Regions from separate parts of the Bacillus sp. GW821-FHT11D08 genome, predicted to be linked through region 2. Evidence: a T-box and tRNA genes for the amino acid it is inferred to sense, from the RefSeq annotation. Region 2 holds a T-box; the other holds one or more tRNA genes.

Evidence for each region. The T-box of region 2 lies ahead of tyrS (tyrosine--tRNA ligase). A T-box ahead of a tRNA ligase gene usually reads a tRNA of that ligase, here a tRNA-Tyr.
Region 1: it encodes a tRNA-Tyr, which carries the amino acid that the T-box ahead of tyrS (tyrosine--tRNA ligase) is inferred to sense. The anticodon was not compared.

What each region holds. Positions count from the first base shown of each region.
Region 1 is NZ_JBXARS010000008.1:19,992-23,261, reverse strand. Features, by position in the region: gene rsiW (anti-sigma-W factor RsiW) at 1-582, opposite strand, end outside; gene sigW (RNA polymerase sigma factor SigW) at 596-1,159, opposite strand; tRNA gene AC1RRX_RS15670 (tRNA-Gln) at 1,391-1,462, opposite strand; tRNA gene AC1RRX_RS15665 (tRNA-Tyr) at 1,467-1,551, opposite strand; tRNA gene AC1RRX_RS15660 (tRNA-Thr) at 1,571-1,643, opposite strand; tRNA gene AC1RRX_RS15655 (tRNA-Val) at 1,649-1,724, opposite strand; tRNA gene AC1RRX_RS15650 (tRNA-Glu) at 1,728-1,799, opposite strand; gene AC1RRX_RS15645 (2-thiouracil desulfurase family protein) at 1,980-2,432, shown strand; gene AC1RRX_RS15640 (GNAT family N-acetyltransferase) at 2,451-2,927, shown strand; gene murQ (N-acetylmuramic acid 6-phosphate etherase) at 3,027-3,270, shown strand, end outside.
Region 2 is NZ_JBXARS010000003.1:446,157-449,426, reverse strand. Features, by position in the region: gene acsA (acetate--CoA ligase) at 1-1,236, shown strand, start outside; T-box leader at 1,290-1,522, shown strand; gene tyrS (tyrosine--tRNA ligase) at 1,573-2,838, shown strand; gene sr7p (small protein SR7P) at 2,958-3,083, shown strand; gene AC1RRX_RS09135 (AzlD domain-containing protein) at 3,124-3,270, opposite strand, start outside.

The DNA of each region.
Region 1 (3,270 bases), on a different contig from region 2:
CGCCGATTTCAGTTCGTACCAGACCCAGTCAAACAATTGGTTAATCTCTTCAATCTGCCCGGTGACTTGTCCGGCTGAGGCCATGTATTTTTCTCCGTTGACGACGGTCACATTGCCGTCGACTTTTCCTTCAATGAACAGCTTGCCGTTTTTTACTGTGACATCGCCCTTTACGGTCTCGCCTTCAGGGACGGTGACCGTGTGATTCTGCACGACAAGGTTCGGCTGTTTGGACACACTGAAATTGTGGTCATTATGCCAGCTGTTGAAAAAACCGCCGCCCATTAAAATCACAAAAACCGCTGCGGCTGCAATCATCGGATGAGTTTTGATCCATCGTTTTACAGAAGCGCGTTTTTTCTCTTTTGGAAGATTCGCCATAACTTTGGCAGTAAAATCAGCAGGGGCCGTGACATGCGATGTGCTTCGGACGAGTGCTACGGATTTCTCCATTTCATGAAAATGCCGTTTGCAATTCCCGCATGACTGCAAATGTTGTTTTAATACGTTTTCATCTTCAGGAAGGATATCTCCATCAAGATGCTTATGCATAAGCTGCACGATCTGTTCAGGACAGCTCATTTCATCACCCCACTTAAAGATCCCTCAATTGTTTTCTAAGAGCCTCTCTGCCTCTGTGTATCCTTGTCTTGACGGTGCCGACAGGGATATTCAGAATCTCCCCGATTTCAATTAAAGAGAGTTCGTCAATATACTTTAATACAATAACCGTTCTGTACTTGTCAGGCAGCTTTAAAATCTTTTTCTGAATTGTGTCCGACAGCTCCAATGACAATACGGCGTCTTCAGGGAGAACCCCGTCCGCGGCGATCTGCGAATACATCGTCAGCCCTTCTGCTCCCGCTACTTCTGCGTCCAGATAGTAATCAGGCTTTTTCTTGCGGATGCGGTCAATGGTCAGGTTGGTCGCAATTCTGTAAAGCCACGTTGAAAACTTTCTGTTGATATCGAAACTGTCGATATTGACATACGCTCTGATAAAAGCTTCCTGCGCAATATCTTCCGCTTCGTGAACATTGCCGAGCATGCGGTAGCAAAGCTGGTAAATCTTATCTTTATAAAGGTCAACGATTTCTGCAAACGCATTTTGATCGCCTTTTTTGACTTGCTTGATTCTTTTTTTAATCAGGTTTTCCATGTTTTATCTTACCTCTGCCCTTCACCGGTCTGTATCTATACGTTGATTGTTTTAAAAGGTTTCATTTTTTTTATTACATTTATTTTACCAAATTTCAGGCAGCGTGTAGATGGAAAATACAGAATATACTGCCTTAACAGCAGCTTAAAAATAGTATATCTGATGAACAATCAGAAATCGAAACAAAATGCTGATAAAAAAAAGACACCTTTATGCAAAAGGTGTCTGAGACTGGGCTAGCTGGATTCGAACCAACGCATGACGGAGTCAAAGTCCGTTGCCTTACCGCTTGGCTATAGCCCAAAAATGGTGGAGGGGGGCAGATTCGAACTGCCGAACCCTGAGGGAGCGGATTTACAGTCCGCCGCGTTTAGCCACTTCGCTACCCCTCCGTATTTTTTTGAAAAACAGTGCCGGCCAGAGGACTTGAACCCCCAACCTACTGATTACAAGTCAGTTGCTCTACCAATTGAGCTAGGCCGGCAAATATGGTGGAGGATGACGGGCTCGAACCGCCGACCCTCTGCTTGTAAGGCAGATGCTCTCCCAGCTGAGCTAATCCTCCATATGACCCGTACGGGATTCGAACCCGTGTTACCGCCGTGAAAGGGCGGTGTCTTAACCGCTTGACCAACGGGCCGTTGTGTCCGCGTCGAGCTGACAAAAGTTATTATATACAGGTTGTACCCCATTTGTAAAGAGGAAAATTATTTTTTTTATTTTCAAACTTTTTTACCCGTTTTTTAACTGAAAAACTCATCCCTCCTCTCTTATTTCATTTATGATGAAAGTATCAAAATATTGAAGGGAATGGACACAGATGATCTTAGTCAGCTCTTGTCTCGGCGGTATCGAATGCAGGTATAACGGCTCTCACGCCGCTTCGGAAAAAATCCGCAGACTCGTAGAAGAAAAGAAAGCTGTTATGGTCTGCCCCGAACTTTTGGGCGGCTTCACCACTCCCCGCGAACCGGCGGAAATCATCGGCGGCACGGGCGAAGACGTGCTGAACGGAACAGCAAGAATCGTAACGGCATCAGGCGAAGACGTTACGGCTTTATATATGGACGGCGCGGAAAAAACATTAGCATACGCAAAAGAAATAGGCGCCGCCACGGTCATCCTTAAAGAAAACAGTCCGTCCTGCGGCAGCAGCTTTATCTATGACGGCACTTTCTCAGGGAAAAAAATAATCGGAGACGGCATCACTTCCGCTCTTTTAAAACGGGCAGGCTGCCGTGTTCTATCAGAAGATGAATTGGATCAATTATAAAAAAGGAGAGTAGATATCATGGATGTAGCCCTGTCCTTTTATAAACCGGAGCATGCAGACGGACTGAACGGGTTTGTGCTGAGTGAAGAAGATAAAAAGTTCACAGCTCTGCCGATAGATGTACTGCCGCAGGCTCTTGTCATCCGGGATCGCTACCCGACAGTCATTTTAAATGAAGACCGCCCCGTCGGTTTTTTTATTTTACATACCTCAAAAGAAACCATTGCCCCGTATTCGAATAATGTGTCTGCCATTTTGCTGAGTGCGCTGTCCTTACATGCGCCGCATCAGGGAAAAGGTTATGCCAAACAAGCGATGCTGCAGCTCCCCGCTTTTGTCGCAAATTACTTTCCTTGGTGTGATGAAATCGTGCTTGCTGTAAACCATCGCAATCATCGTGCAAAGAACCTGTACCGGTCTTCCGGTTTTATTGATAAAGGTCGTCGCAGGATCGGCCCCATCGGTGAACAGCACATTCTGCATCATTTTTTGTGAAAGCGCTTGATTATCCATCTCATCCCTGCCGATTTTTCTTGAAACATCTATTCAGAAGCCCATATACTTCAAGTATTAACGACTTGGGAGGGTACAATCATGACAGACCGGCTTAACATTCACAGATTGACCACAGAAACCAGAAATCCGCAGACCGCTTCAATCCATCAAGCAGACACGATGGAAATTCTCCGCATCATTAACGAAGAGGATTTCAAAGTGGCTGAAGCCGTTCAGCAGGTGCTGCCCGATATTCAGATTGCCGTTCAATTCGCCCATCAATCATTACGGCGAAACGGCAGGCTGATTTATGCGGGAGCGGGCACAAGCGGCAGACTCGGTG
Region 2 (3,270 bases):
GCGGACAGCCTGCCCGACCTCGAGCATATTTTCATTGTCGGCGGCAGCAAAGAAACGGGAGATAAAATCATTCATTATGATAAAGCGGCTGAGGGAGAAAGCACGAGACTTGATATTGAATGGATGGACAGAAGAGACGGCTACCTGCTTCACTACACATCAGGATCTACCGGAACGCCTAAAGGTGTGCTCCACGTTCATGAAGCCATGATTCAGCAATACCAGACCGGCAAGTGGGTGCTTGATCTTAAAGAAGACGATATTTACTGGTGCACTGCGGACCCGGGCTGGGTGACCGGGACGGTGTACGGGATATTTGCGCCGTGGCTGAACGGAGCGGCGAATGTGATCGTCGGCGGCAGATTCAGTCCGGAAAACTGGTACGGCACGATTGAGAAGCTCGGTGTCAGCGTCTGGTACAGCGCTCCGACAGCTTTCAGAATGCTTATGGGCGCCGGAGATGAAATGGCATCCAGATTTGACCTTACTTCACTTCGTCACGTCCTGAGTGTCGGAGAACCTTTGAACCCCGAGGTCATCAAGTGGGGACATAAAGTATTCGGCAAGCGCATCCACGACACGTGGTGGATGACAGAAACGGGCGGACAGCTCATTTGCAATTATCCTTGCATGGAGATCAAGCCGGGTTCAATGGGGAAACCGATTCCGGGAGTGGAAGCGGCGATCGTTGACAATCAGGGAAATGAGCTTCCGTCGTACCGAATGGGAAATCTCGCCATTAAAAAGGGCTGGCCGTCGATGATGGATTCCATTTGGAACAACAAAGAGAAATATGATTCTTATTTCATGCCGGGCGGCTGGTATGTTTCCGGAGATTCTGCTTATATGGATGAAGATGGTTATTTCTGGTTCCAAGGCAGAGTCGATGATGTCATCATGACATCCGGCGAGCGCGTCGGCCCGTTTGAAGTCGAAAGCAAACTTGTTGAACATCCGGCGATTGCCGAAGCCGGCGTCATCGGAAAGCCGGACCCTGTCCGGGGAGAAATTATTAAAGCGTTTATCGCGCTCAGAGAAGGGCATGAGCCATCCGATCAGCTGAAGGAGGACATTCGCCTCTTTGTAAAACAGGGGCTTGCCGCGCATGCCGCACCGCGGGAAATTGAATTCAAAGATAAACTTCCGAAAACACGGAGCGGAAAAATCATGAGACGTGTGCTAAAGGCGTGGGAGCTGAACCTGCCGGCAGGCGACCTGTCCACAATGGAAGATTAAAGACGGCGTTGACATCGTATCTTATTTATGTTAAAAATGAGTAAGCTTCATACGAAAAGGTTTTGATTGAGACAAGTAGGGTATCTGATTGTTCAAGAGAGCTGATGGCCGGTGAAAATCAGCACATAAGATATGCCGAATACACTCATGAACCGCTTTTGCGAACAAAGCCATTCCAAGGCTTTCAGTAGTGAAAGAACGGACACGGTCCGTTATCAAAAAGAGTGATAAAAGCTTTTTTATGCTTTTATTAGTAGGGTGGTACCGCGATTATATCGTCCCTTCGTTTTAAACGAAGGGGCGTTTTTTATTTTCATAAACAAAGGAGCAGACAAAATGACTAATTTATTAGAGGATTTATCATTCCGCGGCTTAATCCAGCAAATGACGGATGAAGAAGGACTGAATAAACAGCTGAACGAAGAAAAAATCCGTTTATACTCAGGGTTTGACCCGACGGCTGACAGCCTGCACATCGGACACCTTCTGCCGATATTGACACTGCGCCGTTTCCAGCTTGCAGGCCACCATCCGATTGCGCTTGTAGGCGGCGCGACGGGACTGATCGGCGATCCGAGCGGCAAAAAAGCGGAACGTACGTTAAATACTCAGGATATCGTTGTCGAATGGTCGCAAAAAATTAAAAATCAGCTTTCCCGATTTTTAGATTTCGAGGCCGGAGAAAACCCCGCTGTCATAGCGAACAACTTTGATTGGATCGGAAAGCTGAGCATTATTGAATTTCTCCGTGACGTCGGAAAGAACTTCGGAATTAACTACATGCTTGCGAAAGATACTGTAAGCTCAAGAATTGAAACCGGAATTTCTTACACGGAATTCAGCTACATGATCCTGCAATCCTACGATTTTCTGAATCTGTACAGAGAAAAGAACTGCAAACTCCAAATCGGAGGCAGTGACCAGTGGGGCAACATCACGGCCGGTCTTGAACTGATCAGAAAATCAGAAGAAGAAGGGGCGAAAGCTTTCGGTCTTACCATTCCGCTCGTCACAAAAGCTGACGGCACGAAATTCGGCAAAACGGAAGGCGGCGCCATTTGGCTTGATAAAGAAAAAACATCGCCGTACGAATTCTACCAGTTCTGGATCAATACAGATGACCGTGACGTCGTCAAATACTTAAAATACTTTACTTTCTTATCAAAAGAGGAAATTGAAGCTTATGCTGAAAAAACGGAGACGGCTCCTGAGAAAAGAGAAGCGCAGAAACGTCTCGCTGAAGAGGTGACTGTTCTTGTACACGGCCGCGAAGCGCTTGAGCAGGCCGTTCATATCTCCCAGTCGCTGTTCAGCGGCAATATTAAAGAGCTTTCCGCTCAAGACGTCAAGGTAGGATTTAAAGATGTACCTTCGTTTGAAAAAGACCGCTCTGAAGAACTGTCTTTAGTAGACGTGCTTGTGGAATCTAAATTGTCGCCTTCAAAACGGCAGGCCCGCGAAGACATTCAAAACGGAGCTGTTTACATTAACGGCGAGCGCCAGAGGGACATCGGGCATCTTCTGACTGCGGAAGACCGCATTGAAGATCAATTTACCGTACTGCGCCGCGGAAAGAAAAAATACTTCCTGATCACGTACTGAAAATAAAAAGCAGTCCGGCCGCTCAATGCGGCAGGCTGCTTTTTTATGTTTTGTGAATACTGCACGGGGAAATGAGTACAGTACATAGTATAAGCAAAACAGGGAAGGGGTGCTGCGCCGTGAATTTCATGTTTACCATCGCAAAAGAAAGATTGCAGCGGGATCATTGGGAACAGCAGCAAAGCATAAACGCCGAAGCCAAAGCCGAGGAATCAGAGACGGAAGAAGAAAATCCGACATCATAAAGGGAAAGCCTCCATTCTGCGGAATGGAGGCTTTTGATTGTCACCATATCAGCCTGACGGCGGCCATCAGCACGACTCCTGTGATGACCGTGATGGATAAGCTTTTTGTCCGCATCGCGCAAAGCAATGTCGGGATGAGAACGATCATTGCTTTCCAATCAAAGGTCAAAGCGCTGTTTGTTTTCAC